2 regions of the Rummeliibacillus sp. JY-2-4R genome follow, and region 2 is predicted to be linked to the other one. Evidence: riboswitches for the same ligand, from Rfam matches in the RefSeq annotation. Region 2 holds a riboswitch; the other holds the start of a gene.

What was found. A riboswitch is a leader RNA that binds a small molecule or an ion and turns the genes downstream of it on or off. The one in region 2 is predicted to bind S-adenosylmethionine.
Region 1: it holds a riboswitch for S-adenosylmethionine, as region 2 does, so the genes downstream of both, metA (homoserine O-acetyltransferase MetA) here and ACWV26_RS01210 (O-acetylhomoserine aminocarboxypropyltransferase/cysteine synthase family protein) in region 2, are expected to answer to the same signal.

The regions. Positions count from the first base shown of each region.
Region 1 covers NZ_CM132623.1:1,866,528-1,874,538, forward strand. Annotated here, with positions in the region: gene argJ (bifunctional glutamate N-acetyltransferase/amino-acid acetyltransferase ArgJ) at 1-890, shown strand, start outside; gene argB (acetylglutamate kinase) at 853-1,632, shown strand; gene ACWV26_RS09025 (acetylornithine transaminase) at 1,629-2,771, shown strand; gene ACWV26_RS09030 (aminotransferase class I/II-fold pyridoxal phosphate-dependent enzyme) at 3,158-4,333, opposite strand; SAM riboswitch class I at 4,635-4,740, shown strand; gene metA (homoserine O-acetyltransferase MetA) at 4,819-5,727, shown strand; gene ACWV26_RS09040 (GTP-binding protein) at 5,860-7,812, shown strand; gene ACWV26_RS09045 (YeeE/YedE thiosulfate transporter family protein) at 7,993-8,011, shown strand, end outside.
Region 2 covers NZ_CM132623.1:244,548-252,558, reverse strand. Annotated here, with positions in the region: gene ACWV26_RS01225 (response regulator transcription factor) at 1-556, opposite strand, end outside; gene ACWV26_RS01220 (DNA-binding protein) at 876-1,106, shown strand; gene ACWV26_RS01215 (homoserine dehydrogenase) at 1,794-2,780, opposite strand; gene ACWV26_RS01210 (O-acetylhomoserine aminocarboxypropyltransferase/cysteine synthase family protein) at 3,412-4,707, opposite strand; SAM riboswitch class I at 4,827-4,938, opposite strand; gene ACWV26_RS01205 (NADPH-dependent oxidoreductase) at 5,107-5,838, shown strand; gene ACWV26_RS01200 (hypothetical protein) at 5,949-7,637, opposite strand; gene pepT (peptidase T) at 7,989-8,011, shown strand, end outside.

The DNA.
Region 1 (8,011 bases), 1.6 Mb from region 2:
AGAACCTAGTTGGAGTTTGCTCAACAGGTGTTATTGGTGAGTTAATGCCAATGCCTACAATTATTAAAGGTATTGAAAATATAGAACCAGGAACAGATTTAGAAGATGCTTTAGATTTCTCACAAGCAATTTTAACTACTGATACGGTTACAAAACATACTGCATATAGTATTGAAATCGATGGAAAAGAAGTAACAATAGCAGGTGTTGCAAAGGGTTCGGGTATGATTAAACCTAATATGGCTACTATGCTTGCATATATTACAACAGATGCAAATATTAGTAGTGAGACTCTACAAGCATTGCTTTCAGATACAACTGAAAAAACTTTCAATGCCATAACAGTTGATGGTGATACATCTACAAATGATACGGTACTCGTATTAGCAAATGGTTTGGCAGAAAATGAAGAATTAACGCCTAATCATCCGGAATGGAATATTTTCAAAGAAGCATTTCATGCGGCTAGTGAAGATCTATCTAAAATGATTGCAAAAGATGGCGAAGGTGCTACTAAATTAATCGAAGTAAATGTGACAGGTGGACAAACTGATTTAGAAGCATTACAAATTGCAAAAACAGTTGTCGGATCTTCTCTAGTTAAAACAGCGGTATTCGGTTGTGACGCAAACTGGGGAAGAGTTATTTGCGCTGTAGGCTATAGTGGAATGACTGTAAATCCAGAAACTGTCAAAATACAAATTGGCTCTACTACTGTTGTAGAATCTGGTGAACCTATTCCTTTCTCAGAGGAACAATTAACAGAATACTTAAAACAAAATGAAGTGAAAATTGCTGTTGATTTAGGGATTGGTGAAGGAAAAGGAACAGCTTGGGGGTGCGATTTAACATATGACTATGTCCAAATCAATGCAACCTACAGATCGTAAAAAGTTAGTGGTTAAGCTTGGCGGAAGCATGTTAGCTGGGCTCGAATCATCATTTTTTGACGCAATAAAGAACTATCAAACTAATGGTTATCAAATAGTTATTGTTCATGGTGGTGGCCCAGTAATAAATGAGGATCTAGCAAAGAACAATATTGACTATAAAACAGTAAATGGTATTCGTTATACTTCTAAAGAAGCAGTAGAAATTGTGCAAAGTGCATTAATAGATAAGGTAAATCCTTTCTTAACTAAAGAATTAGTAAATGCAGGTATTCAAGCTGTAGGTTTAAATGGAATGGATGGAGCCATATTTGAAAGTGACTTTTTAGATCAAACAACATATGGCTATGTGGGGAAAATTCAAAGTGTCCACCAAGCAACAATCCAGAATTATTTAGATTCAGAAATTATTCCAGTTATTGCTTGTTTTGGTGCAACAAACGAAGGAATCCCGCTTAACATTAATGGTGATACAGTGGCTAGCGATATTGCATTAGCAATAAATGCAGAAGCACTACTTCTTGTAACAGATACTGCAGGCATCAGAATCAATGATCAAGTTCAAACTGATGTTAATCCCGAATTGATTTATCAATGGATTGAATCAGAAGATATTTACGGTGGTATGATTCCTAAAGTTGAAGCTGCTATTGAATGTTTAAATGCAGGTATTCCAGCAATTCACATAGTCAATCAATATTTTAAAGGAACAAAAATTGCAAAAGAAGGTGTACGCTCATGAGCGCGTTATTTGGAAATTATGCAAGAAGACCAATACAACTTGTAAAAGGTTTAGGAACAGAAGTGTGGGATGAAAATGGTAAATCGTATTTAGATTTCACTAGTGGCATTGCTGTACTTAGCCTTGGTCATGCAAACCCAATATTAGTAGACACAATTAAACAACAAAGCGAATTATTATGGCATACATCCAATCTATTCGAAAGCAAACAACAAGTAAAATTAGCTGAAAAGTTAGTAGAAGGCACACATTTATCACATGCGTTTTTCTGTAATAGTGGGACAGAGGCAAACGAAGCAGCAATCAAATTAGCAAGAAAGCATACTGGTAAACATAAAATTATCACTTGCTTGCATTCTTTCCATGGAAGAACTTTTGGCGCAATGTCAGCAACTGGTCAAGCAAAAGTGCATAGCGGTTTTGGTCCTATTGTTGAGAAATTTGAGTATATTCCTTATAACGATGTTCAAAGTCTATTCGAAACAGTTGATGATGAAACAGCAGCAATTATGTTAGAAGTCGTTCAAGGTGAAGGTGGAGTACATGTTATCTCGCCTGAATTTGCTGAGGCTATTCAAAATCTATGCGAAGAAAAAGGGATTTTATGTATCGTAGATGAAGTACAAACGGGAATTGGCCGTTCAGGTACTGCATATGCCTATATGCAAACAGCTTTAAAACCACATATTGTCACACTTGCAAAAGGATTAGCTGGCGGTTTTCCAGTTGGAGCAATGCTAGGAACCGCGGAACTTTACGATAGCTTTGGACCAGGAACACATGGCACTACATTTGGTGGAAATCCATTAGCTATGGCAGTAGCAACTACTGTTGTAAATGAAGTTTTCGATCCTGAATTTTTAGAAAAGGTTCAGAAAAAAGCTCAATATTTAACAGAAAAATTAAAAGAATCACTTCCTTCAACTGTTGAAGTTCGAGGAATGGGATTATTGCAAGGGTTTACTTGCGAAAATTCTTCATTAGTTGTAGAAGCTGCAGAAGAGAACGGATTATTATTAGTTGCAGCAGGACAAAATGTAGTCCGTGTTTTACCACCATTAACAGTAAGTTTAGCTGAGATTGATGAGGCAGTTGAAATTATTCAAGCTTCAATTCCTGTAACAACAACTACGAAATAACATCAGTGAATTAAAGCGCTCTCGAGAATCGCCATTCACAAGAAAATAACCATTTTAAGTGCTTCCAATAAGAAAAAGGAACGGGTAACTTTTTTCTTATTGGTAAGCACTTTTATTATTCCAAAATACTTTATTTACCTGTACAAATTTTAAGATAACCAAAATAAAGCTACTTAAAAGTGAATAAATTTATAGAAATCAATCATCCACTTAAGCACAGATGTTAATATTAATTTCATTTTAGAGTTGATGTATAAAACGAGTAAATTTAACAGATACACTATTAATTTAAATATAAAATGTACACTTTTAGAAAACCGAAACAACAAAAAAAGCCTAAGTTTGTTAAAATAACAAAACCTAGGCTTTTTAATGTCTTTTCTTTATTAAGCCTCTACTTTAGTAAGCTTTCCCAAACGTTCGATTGCTTCAGCCAATAGTGATTCATCTTGTACTAATGCAACACGAACATAGTTTTTGCCAGCATCACCAAAGATTGAACCTGGTACCATTACAACTCCTGTTTGATCAATTGCTTCATAAACAAATTCGATATCATTCAATTCTTGATTTGGGTATTTTGCCCAAACGAACATACCACCTTTAGACGGCGTCACATTCCAGCCGATTTTTTCTAAACCATCTATTAAAATACGATGACGTTTAGTAAAAACAGAACGTAATCGATCTGTAATTTCTTCTGCATTGTCTAAAGCGACACATGCAGCATCTTGAATTGGGCAGTATATTCCATAATCGAGATTGGATTTTAGTTCTTGAATAATTGAAATCATTTCAGCATTGCCAGTAATATACGCAATTCGCGCTCCAGCTAAGCTAAAACTTTTTGAAAGAGAGTTGATTTCCATTCCGACTTCTTTAGCCCCAGGAGTAGATAAGAAACTCATAGGTTTACCATCATCAAAGTAAAATTCTGAGTACGCTGCATCATGAAGCACAATAATATTGTATTTTTTTGCGAATGCAACAACCTTTTTAAAGAATTCTTCAGAAGGCATTGCAGGAACTGGGTTGCCTGGTAAATTTAATATCATCATTTTCGCCTTTTCAGCAATTTCTACAGGTATAGCATCTAAATTAGGTAAAAAACCGTTTTCTTCTAACAAAGGCATATAATAGGGAATCGCTTCTGCTAAGTGAATTCCGGCATCATATGCAACATACGCTGGATTTGTAGTTAATATATAATCTCCGGGATTACAAAATGCTATTGGTACGTGTACTAACCCTTCTTGAGACCCCATTGTTTGGATAATTTCTGTGTCAGGATCTAAATCTACATTACTACGACGTTTATAATAATCTGCAACAGCTTGATAGAATTTTTTAGTACCACTTAATGTGTATCCGTATGAAGTTGATAACGCTGCTTGTTTAGAAAGTTCCATCCGAACCCTTTCGTCAGGTGGTAAATCGGGGCTACCAAGACTTAAATCGATTAGCTTCGTCCCAGTAGCTGCTTTACGATTAGCGGCGGCTTTTAAATCTCCAAATATTGCTTTTGGGAACATTGCCATTTTCTTTGATCGTTCGATTTTCACTAGTAAGCACTCCTTAATTGAATATAAAAACTATCAAATATTTTACCATAGTTAACTATTATATAACAGTTAAAAATTAAATATAAAATAGTAAAACACATAATACAAACTATTATAATACTAATTTTATGTGTAGAATAGGGATATTAGAATTAGTACTTAAATTGTGTGTGTATTCTTAAATCTTACTAAAAGAATGGGTTTAATATCCTTTATATATCAATGTTTTAGAAGGTAAAATAATTTTCAGAAAAGTTTGCAATAATAAATTTTTCATGTTAGGATTACATTAATTACATAACTCTTATCAAGAGAAGCTGAGGGAAATGGCCCTATGAAGCTTCAGCAACCTCTGTCTTACAGAAAGGTGCTAAGTCCTACAAGACAATTGTCTTGGAAGATAAGAATCGAGCAGAATTTCAAAACCTCTTTTCTTATCATAGAAAAGAGGTCTTTTATTTAACTTTGAAAAGGAGCGTTTAAAATTGCCAATTAATATTCCTAAAAATTTGCCTGCAACAGAGCTATTAAAGAAAGAAAAAATATTCGTTATGGAAGAAGATCGATCCAAAAGTCAAAATATTCGTCCATTAAATATTGCCATCTTAAATTTGATGCCACAAAAAGAGAAAACAGAATTACAACTTCTTAGATTATTAGGAAATACACCATTACAAACAAATGTTACGTTTTTAAACACAGCTACTCATGAATCAAAAAATGTAAGTAAATCTCATTTAGAAACTTTTTATTCAACATATGAAGAAGTGAAGCACCGTAAGTTTGATGGTCTTATCATTACAGGTGCTCCAATTGAATTAATGGAATTTGAAGAAGTTGATTTTTGGGACGAGATAAAAGATATTATGGATTGGTCAAAAACAAATGTAACTTCTGTATTACATATTTGTTGGGGGGCACAGGCTGCACTTTATCATCACTTTGGGATTGGAAAATTCCCATTAAAAGAAAAATGCTCTGGTATTTTCCGACATAATGTGTATGATTCTACAGTTAAATTATTAAGAGGATTTAATGATGTATTTACAGCACCCCATTCTCGTCACACATCTGTTTCACTTGAAGAAGTTGAAGCACATCCAGATTTAACTGTATTATCTGCCTCAGATGAAGCTGGATTATTTATTGCTATATCTAATGATGAAAAGTTAATCATGGTTACAGGTCATTTAGAATATGATGCAGATACTTTGAAAGAAGAATATGAGAGAGATGTTGCAAAAGGAATTGACATTGCAGTTCCAAAACATTATTTTCCAAATGATAATCCGACAAACGCGCCATTGAACACTTGGCGCTCACATACACATCTACTATTTTCAAACTGGTTGAATTACTATGTATACCAAGAAACACCATATGAATGGGAATAGTAAATTAATAATTTATAGCCGCTGCGAAGTATTAACTAATCGCAGCGGTTTATTTTTATCCTTCCATCCATTAAGGTTTAAAAATGGTTTGCTATAATAATGAAAATGGATGTTAGAAAAGAGGGAATTTTAATGTTTAAAACGATTGGCGTATTAGCTCATGTAGATGCCGGGAAAACCACATTTTCTGAGCAATTGCTTTACCATACAAAAAGTATAAAAGAAAGGGGAAGAGTTGATCACAAAGATGCATTTTTAGATAATCATGCCATTGAACGTGAGAGAGGGATTACTGTTTTTGCTGAGCAAGGTCGTATAGTTGTAGGCGAAGATACATACACAATTATTGATACACCAGGACATGTTGATTTTTCACCAGAAATGGAAAGAGCAATTCAAGTAATGGACTATGCAATTTTTATCATAAGTGCAGTTGATGGTGTAGAAGGACATTCTGAAACTGTCTGGCATCTACTCCGAAAGTACAAGATACCTACATTTATCTTTATCAATAAAACAGATCGTGAAGGGGCTAATGTTGAAGCTGTATTGAGAGAAATGCAACAAGAATTATCACCTAATATTATTCCAATAACAAATCACCTAAAAGATCACACTCTTTCTGAGCAGTTAATTGAATTTATAGCTGAAAGAGATGATACTTTACTTCATCAATATTTGGAACAAAATATTGATGAAAAACTATTCTTGAAATCATTTAAACAATTAATAAAGAATGGTAAGGCGTTTCCTTGTGCTGATGGCTCTGCCTTAAAAGATATTAGGATAATGGATTTTTTTGAACAATTTATGACTTTAACTGAAACTACTTTTGATAGCAGTAAACCATTTACAGCAAAAGTTTTTAAAATTCGTCATGATGATAAGAAACAACGAATTACATTTCTTAAAGCCCTATCAGGTAAGTTGAAAGTTCGTGATGAATTAGGTTTTGGTGAAAAGAATGAAAAGGTAACTGAAATACGATTATATAATGGTAAAAAGTTTGAAGTGGTTAAAGAAGTACAAGCCGGTGAAATTTTTGCTGTTTGCGGGATTACGCAAGCCTCAATCGGAGATATAGTTGGAGGAACTGATTTTGAGGCTAAACAATCTTTCGAAATGATACCTACTTTACAATCAAAAGTTGTCAATGAAGGCACGGAGCATATAAAAGATGTCCTTTCAAATTTTAAAATTTTGGATGCGGAAGATCCTTCTTTACATGTTTTATGGAGCGAAAAATTCCAAGAAATTTATGTACATGTCATGGGGGTAATACAACTTGAAGTGCTTGTTGAAGTAGTAAAAGAAAGATTTGGAATTCAAGTACATTTTGAAAACCCGCAAATTTTATATCAGGAAACAATCAATAACACAATAACTGGGTACGGACATTTTGAACCACTAAAGCATTATGCAGAAGTACATTTACGGATGGAAAAAGCTTCAAGGGGAGCTGGAATATTATTTGAAAATGCTTGTCATGCAGATGATTTATCCATTGGGCATCAACGTTTGATTGAACAGCATATATTCGAAAGAGAACATCATGGTCTCTTAACCGGCTTTCCCATCACAGATATTAAATTCACACTTATTACGGGGCGTGCACATATTAAACATACTGAAGGTGGTGATTTTAGAGAAGCCACTAATCGTGCTATCCGACAAGGCCTCGAGCAAGCAGATAATGTACTACTAGAACCATATTATTCTTTTAAAATGAAAGCTTCTAGTGAGTTTGTTGGACGTATAATGACAGACATACAACAAGCAAGCGGTGAATTTGAGACGCCTATCATGACAGAAGATCAAGTAATTATTAAAGGGAGAGTACCTGTATCCACGTTCATGAATTACAATACAATTTTTGCAGCATATACAAATGGAAAAGGAGCTTTATCGCTTCAATTTTCCGGTTATGATTTTTGTCACAATACAGAGGAAGTCATTAAAAACATTGGATACAACAAAAATGCTGACCCAGAATACACTTCCCAAAGCATATTTTGTGCAAAAGGGAAAGGCTATCAAGTACCTTGGTATGAAGCGGAAGCCGCTATGCATTGTTTGAAGAAATAAAAATACATTGATTGGAGAATCCAATCAATGTATTTTTTTATATTCGTGAGAATATAAAACTATTTCCATAGAGTAAGTGTTGAAAATAGATTGAAATAGTAAGAATTATCTATTGTTTAAATTTTAATAATGAATATAATAAATACCTATAAGGTTACTATGAATTAATGAGGTGATAAAATGACTTTTATGATTATTA
Region 2 (8,011 bases):
ACACGCGCTCATATATTTCTTCAATAGAAAATACTCTACCCGCATTTGTTAGTAACAGCTCTGTTATGTTATATTCGATTTTCGTTAATTTAATTGGTTCTCCATCTAGCAATACTGTCTTGGCATCAGAATCTAAAGATAATCCTCCAACTGTCACTTTTCCCTGTTGCTCACTGTATGTTCCTAACTTTACATAACGACGTAACTGTGATTTCACGCGTGCCATTAACTCTAAAGGATGGAAGGGCTTTGTTACATAATCATCTGCTCCGACCGATAGTCCATGAATTTTATCTGAATCCTCTACTTTTGCGCTCAACATGATAATTGGGATATTACGTTCTTCTCGTATTTTAAATGTTGTTTGAATGCCATCTAATTCTGGCATCATAATATCTAAAATGATTAAATGTACTTCATGTTCCATTAATTGTTCGATAGCTTCCATGCCATTTGCTGCTTTCAGAACGTTATATCCTTCATTTTCCAAGTAAATCTCGATGCCATCTCGAATTTCTTGATCATCATCTGTCACTAAAATTGTATATGTTGTCACTTTTTACACTCCCTTCGTTTCTCTTATGGGTATCATTTTACAGATTAAATCTTAAAAAGTAATGAGGATAAAAATGAAGAATTTCTTAAGAATTTTTGTGAGGCTACATTTTGTATAGCATTCAGTAATTATTCTTCCAAAAGTTATCCACAAAAAAAACTGCTTTAATGTCTTATTTGCCATTTAAAACAGTTTTTCCACATAGTTATTCACTGTTGCTTTTAATTGTGGATTATTTTTTCTCTGTCCACTCATATATTCTGTAAGCTTGAGGATATACTTTTCTTCAATTATAATGATGCAAAGGAGGCCGAGCGCTATGTACAAAACCATTGTGGATACTGCGAAGGATATCTCAATGCCAGAACATCAAGTGATGCGTTATGTTTTAGAAGGCCGCATTCGTGCAGTTTATGATGGAGAACAGTTATTGATTAGTAGTGATCAATTCGATCGATACTACGAGCAGCTAGAAAGAATAAAAGAAGAAATTGAAATATGGAAAAATACACCCATCCCTGAGGATATTGATATTAAAGACGAAGACTAAATATAAGAGGCATACTAAAAGTTAGGAATACTTAACTTTTGGTATGCCTCTTATTGAATCACAATGAGTAGAAAGATTAATTCAACAATTGCACAACATATGAAAATAAAACAAACTTCGATTTTAAGAAATATCCAAATAATGTTTCTACCGTTATTCACAAACTTGTGCGCTACTTTTAAATTGATTCAATACCCCTATCGAAATCAACACCACTCGCAGTCATTTTTTCAATCCATATTGATAAAGTGAAACTTCAATCAGTGGGGTTCCCCCGCTGATTGTTAGTTGAACCAATCGGGCATTTACGGGCAGTTATCCCACACCTATGCTTCTTCGAATTTTCTATAGCCTCGCAGTTAGTCTTACTGCCCGTTAATGCGGAATATCACAAAAACAGGAATTTCCATCCAAATACCAAATGTAAAAATAATAAAACTACAATGATTAAAAGCAAAAAGAAGTTCTTTTTTTAAAACACTCTTATAAGCTTTAAAGTACAACCCTAACCATATCCCTCTTTTACTTTCTTATTTATTATGTATCAGTAGGCGTCTTTTATATAAGAAGCATAAGCTCGTCAGGGGTGCTAATTTGTTCACTAAATATTAAGACACTATTAGCAACCCACTACGATTATATAATATGAATGAAGAATATTTAAGAACACTAGGAATGAGTGCAATATTAAATTGAAACGACTACTGGTGCTTTTACTAACATGTCTGCATAGTCTTCCACCATAACACTAGCTGTAGGGAACATGCCTGCTCCTGGCCCCACAAGTGTAAGTGTACCGATATAATTTGTATCAAGTGCTACTGCGTTATTAACTCCTTCTATAGAATAGAGCGGATGATCTGGCCCCATCAATTGTGGACCCACTGTGGCAATGATTTTACCTGTTGCTTCATCTTTGCGTACATCAGCAATATGGCGATACCGTAATCCTTTTGCCTTGGCTTCTTCTACTTGTTCGGCAGTAATTCCATCGATTCCAACCACATCAACATCATCCCAATTCGGCTGTTCCCCAAATGCTAGTGCACTTAAAATCATTAACTTACGGAATGGATCTTGACCAGAAATATCATTATATGGATCAGCTTCTGCATAACCTAACTTCTGTGCATCTTTTAGTGCTTCATTAAATGGCATGCCTTCACTGCGCATTTGAGTTAGGATGTAGTTTGAAGTGCCATTTAGGATTCCTTGAATATGGCTAACTTTGTTTACACGTAGAATATTTTGCATTGTTTTGATCACAGGTACCCCACCAGCAACAGTAGCTTCAAAGCCAACTTGCACTCCAAATTGTTTTGCTTTTTCTTGTAAAGCTAAACCATATTTTGAGAACATCACTTTGTTCGCTGTAATAATGTTGCAACCTTTTTTGATTGCTTGAGATAAATAGCTATACGCTGGTTCTTCGCCAACGATAGCCTCAAATACAACCTCTAAGTTTGGAATTGCTAAAACATCCTCAAAATTATCTGTTAGTAATTCTTTTGGTGCATGCGGGCGTGGTTTGTTCACATTATTTACGAGAATTTTAGCGATTTCGATATCCACACCTAAAGTGTTTTTAAAGTATTCACGCTTCTCATTGACAATACGAAGAATACCTTGGCCAACCGTTCCAAAACCTAAAATTGCCACCTTCACTGCCGTCATGTTTCTCGCCTCCAAATTTTTTCTTTCTTATATTGTAGAATTGCTTTTTTCAGGTTCATCCTATCCACGTGAAGCTCTTCTTAAGCTTGATGAATAATACTAAACTAAAACGCTATTAAAAAAACTGAATAATTTTACTTATTGATGATTTTAGACTACCTACGGACAGATTACAAGGAAAATCTTTCTCAGAAAGACAATTGTTTTTTCTAGGAGGTCATGAAAAGCGCTTACAACGTTGATTTAATGGAATTTTCTGATTAGTAGGAGATTAAAAATAATTTTAATACACTTTTGAAAAGAAAAGAGTGACTGCCATAAAAGCGTCACTCTTTCATATAGTTGAAACTGACTATATTCTTTTATCCCGCATTAACTGGCTTTTGCCTCCCACCTCAAGGCTTTAAAGAACTTGAAGAAGCAGCGGTTGAGATAACTGCCCGTAAAAACCCGATCGGTGAGATACAGTGAAACTTACCGATGCGTTAGCAGAGGTTTAGTTGAACTAATCGACAGTAGAACGGGACTAACAATTAGTGGGGTATGGCCAACTAAAACCGCCACGTCAATCACAACGTTGGCACTGATACCTCCTGTACGTCAGAAAACCCCCACTAATTAAAGTTTCGCTTTATTTCGCAGTTGCTTTTGTGTTTACTTTTGCAAACGCAGTTTCTAATGCATTGATAATATCTTCTGCTGCTTCTAAACCAATGGATAGGCGTACTAATTCTTCGGGAACACCTGCTTTTTTAAGTTCTTCAGCATTCAATTGTTGATGTGTTGTAGATGCTGGGTGAATGATTAATGAACGTGCATCCCCAACATTTGCAACATGGGAGAATAATTCAATATTGTCGATTAACTGACGCCCCGCATCACGGCCCCCTTTGATACCAAATGTAAGTACAGAGCCGAAACCATTTTTTAAGTATTTTTTAGCAAGTGATGCAAATTCGCTGTCATCAAATCCGTTATAATGTACCCATTCAACTTGGTCATTAGATTGAAGATATTCTGCTACTTTGCGTGCATTTTCATTGTGATATGGAACACGTAAATGAAGTGTTTCTAAACCTTGTAATAGATTGAATGCTGCATCTGGGCTAAGTGTTGGTCCAAAGTCACGTAGTAATTGAACGCGTAAACGAGTTGCGAAAGCTGCATCACTCGTATCAATACCATAGCGTAAACCATGATAAGATGCATCTGGCTCAGTGTAATCAGGGAATTTTCCACGGGTCCAATCAAATTTACCGGCATCCACTACTACACCAGCAATTGTTGTACCATGACCACCAATCCATTTCGTTGCAGAATGAACAACGATATCTGCACCAAATTCGATTGGATTGCAACCTACAGGTGAAGCAAATGTATTGTCAATAATTAATGGAATTTCATGTTTGTGTGCAATTTCTGCTAATGCTTCAATATCTACAATTGAAAGACTTGGGTTACCAATTGTTTCAGCATAAATTGCTTTTGTATTTTCATTGATTGCTGCTTCAAATTCTGCATTGTTTTTTTCATCAACAAATGTCGTTGTAATGCCATAGCGAGGCAATGTATTTGCAAATAGATTGTAAGTACCACCATAAATACTAGCTGCTGAAACAATATGATCGCCAGCGCGAGCAATGTTTAAAATTGAAAATGCAATAGCTGCCATACCTGAAGAAAGGGCAACTGCTGCTGTACCACCTTCTAGCAATGCGATACGTTTCTCAAAAACATCTACAGTTGGATTCATAATACGAGAATAGATATTACCTGGTTCTTCAAGTGCAAATAATTTACGGGCATGTTCAGAATCCTTGAATTTGTATGCTGTTGTGCGATACACAGGAACGGCAATTGCTCCTGTTGTTGGATCAGGTGTTTGACCACCATGTACTGCTAAAGTCTCTTTACGTAATTCTGTCATTGATAATTCCTCCTAAAATTTAAATGTGATAGATGGAAAACGGAGGTGTGTAAAAGGGTTTCTATAAAAAGAAAAACCCTTCTTCACGTAAGAAGAGGGTTAAATTTAGCATTATCCTCCCCTTATCTCTCAGATCCGATGTGAACCTGTAGGAATTAGCACCTTGGTAAACGGTATGTTACTGGTTGCTGGGCATCGCAGGGCCTATCCCTCCGCCGCTCTTGATAAAGGTTATTTGGTTTTTATTCCATCTTATTGAAGTAAGTATAGAAGAATACTAGGATAAAAGTCAAGATTTTTCTGAATTTTTTAAATAACAAAATTAGCAGAGATGCAATTTTGAGTAAAATCCCGTATAGTAGAGATGAAACTTACCATATAAGGAGCTGACATTTAAGAATGGTTAAAGAATTATTACGCAGTCATACATCAGTTCGAAAATATACAGGCGAAAAAATTCCAAAAGATGTTGTGAGAGATTTAGTTGAAACTGCTCAAATGGCAGCAACATCACATTTTATCCAAGCATATAGTGTAATCTGGGTATCCGATGAAGAAAAGCAACAAAAACTTGGTGTTCTATCCAATAATGAATTTCAATTCCAAACAGCAGGAGCTGCTTTCTTGTTTTGTGTAGATTTTAAACGTCTTCAATCTGCGGGTAAAAAACAAGGTGTAGAAATTGTTGCTGATTCTGCAGAAAATCTTTTGGCCGGTGTTGCAGATGTTGCCATATTCGCACAAAACTTTGTTATTGCAGCAGAATCAAAAGGATATGGTATTTGCTATATCGGCGGTGCACGCAACAAACCTGCTGAAATTAGTGATTTATTCGATTTACCTGATTACGTTTTCCCACTATTTGCAATGACTATTGGTACACCAACAAAACGAAACGAAACAAAACCTCGTCTTCCTTTAGATGCAGTTTTGCACGAAAATAGCTATAACGTAGAAAAGTATGACCAACTATTAGATGAATACGATACACTCTTAGAAAAATATTATGAAAGTCGTTCTTCTAATAAGAAATCAGCCAATTGGACTAAACAAATGGCCGATTATCTAATTGAACAACGCCGACCATATATGAAAGAATTCCTAGCAAGCAAAGGATTTACTTGGAAGTAACATAATTCATTTCGAACATAAATCATCATAAAGAAAGAGCCACGAAAAGTGTTTAGTCTTTTCGTGGCTCTCTTTTAATTTGTGGGTACAAGACAAGCTTGCTTTTCTTTTTATTTACTTTCAATACCTGCAATTGTCATTTCTTTAACAGGTAAAAAGACATCATTAGAATTCAAATAGGTTACTACTACTTGGTCACCCTCTTTTAAATAAACTGCAAGAGGAGCTGCTTCTGAGCTAACAATATAGTTTTCTTTGTTGTCTAATAGGAATGAGATGGTAGTGAAATCCCCACTCTTCTCTTTGTAAACACGGACAACTTTACCTTTTGCCGTTTTTTCTTCATTTGAAGAACTACTATTTAAAGAGCTGCTCTTCGAACGGTTAATAATTGTTTTATATTGTCTTAATGCCTCATTTGGCGTAGCTGCTGAAACAGAAAGCTCTGGGCTTGCTGCTGAAACTATTGAATAATTTTGTAAGAAGCCATTCGAGTCAAGCACTGGTACTAACCAACTTGCTTCACCATAAAAGTTATAAATAATTGGCATAGCAGCTTGCCACTTTTTCTCGATGAATTTCTTTTCGAGAATTTGTATAGCGCCTTGTGAATCCATATATGCTTCTTGCTTGTTTCCTGAATAGTACGTAGCTTGGCCTGTTCTAGCATTCGTCAATGAATAACCGAGCATAGAATCTACGCCTTTTTTAGGACTTGTGAAATCCGTGAAGTAAAACATTGTTCCATTTTCATCAAATACTGGACTAACATTTGCTTCTGTTCCTTCATCTGAAGGTAATTTGACATCTTTTTTGCCAAAGATACTATTCAAATAACCATGGACGTATTTTCCAAAATATTCATTTTGGCGACTTACAGCTTCTGGAGAAATTGCACCATCGATAAATTCAGGTACATCCTTTAATTCATATGTTTTAGAATCTCCTGTTTCTGCATCAATCATAACAATCCCTTTTGGGTCAAAGCCGTTACGTCCAGATATAAATGTCCCATAAGTACGGATATAATATGGCTTTCCATCATCATTAACCTCTAATTGTGCATCACCATAGAAGATTTCCTTCGTATTTGCTAATCTCATATGACGTTCCACATTGTTATTTAAATAGGCTGAGGTTGTATACACCATCGGCGAACTAACAAATTTAGGATTGTCAGACGAATTAGTCGCACTCATCATCAAATAACCAGGAGATTCTTTCCCTTTCATCCATTTAAAGAAATCAGAGAATTCAACAGGTGCAATATAAACGTATTCACCTTTTACTTTTTGGATTTGTAGATTGCCTAATTCATAGTAACTTGTATTTGGTACTTGGCTAAATGCCTTCTTCATTTTATTGCGGGCAAACTTTGGTGGTACGCTTGCAGGCGTTTTTGTATCATCAAACGCCTTTAGCTCAACTTTCTTTGCCATCTCTGCTGATTGGTATTTTTGATTTGCATTAAAAAGTGGAGCTGCTAAAAGATAAGCTCCAAACACTAAACTTGCCAAAGCTATGATTCCCTTAATCTTTCTTTCATTTCCATTAGATAAAAGTGTACCTATTATTGAAATTACAAGAAGTGCTGGCCATAGTCCCGACCAGTTTTGATCAGTTTTTGTAATATAAAAACCTACTGCTGCAATAATTAAAACTAAGATAAAAATAGCAATAACCATTTGTAACTTAAACTTTGTCTTATAATCACCATCAGGCGTTTTGCTCGTTAGAGGTACGATTAATATAGTCGCTACAATTGCGATAACCGCTGACATGATTAACGTCGTTGTCATATTTACTCATCCTTTCTCATATTTAAGATACGACTCTAAACTTGAGAAGTTTCATTTATTTTTACTTATGAATTATTGTTTCAAAATTTATTGGGTATAAATTATAAAGAATATTGCATAAAGAAAATGTTAGACGATTCCTTACATCTAGTTATTAATTAGTCATATCTGTATTATTGTCGCATTTTGTAATGTAAAAATAAAAGCATTAATGATATTTTTTAGAATTGAGCTAAGGAAGTTTTAGATATACTTTATTTTCTTTACAATACACTTGTTAAAATATTCCGTAGTTCGAAGGAAAGTGTTAGAATTATGACAATGGTTTAAATTTAAGGAGGATTCACAAAAATGAGAGAAACGGTCATCGAACG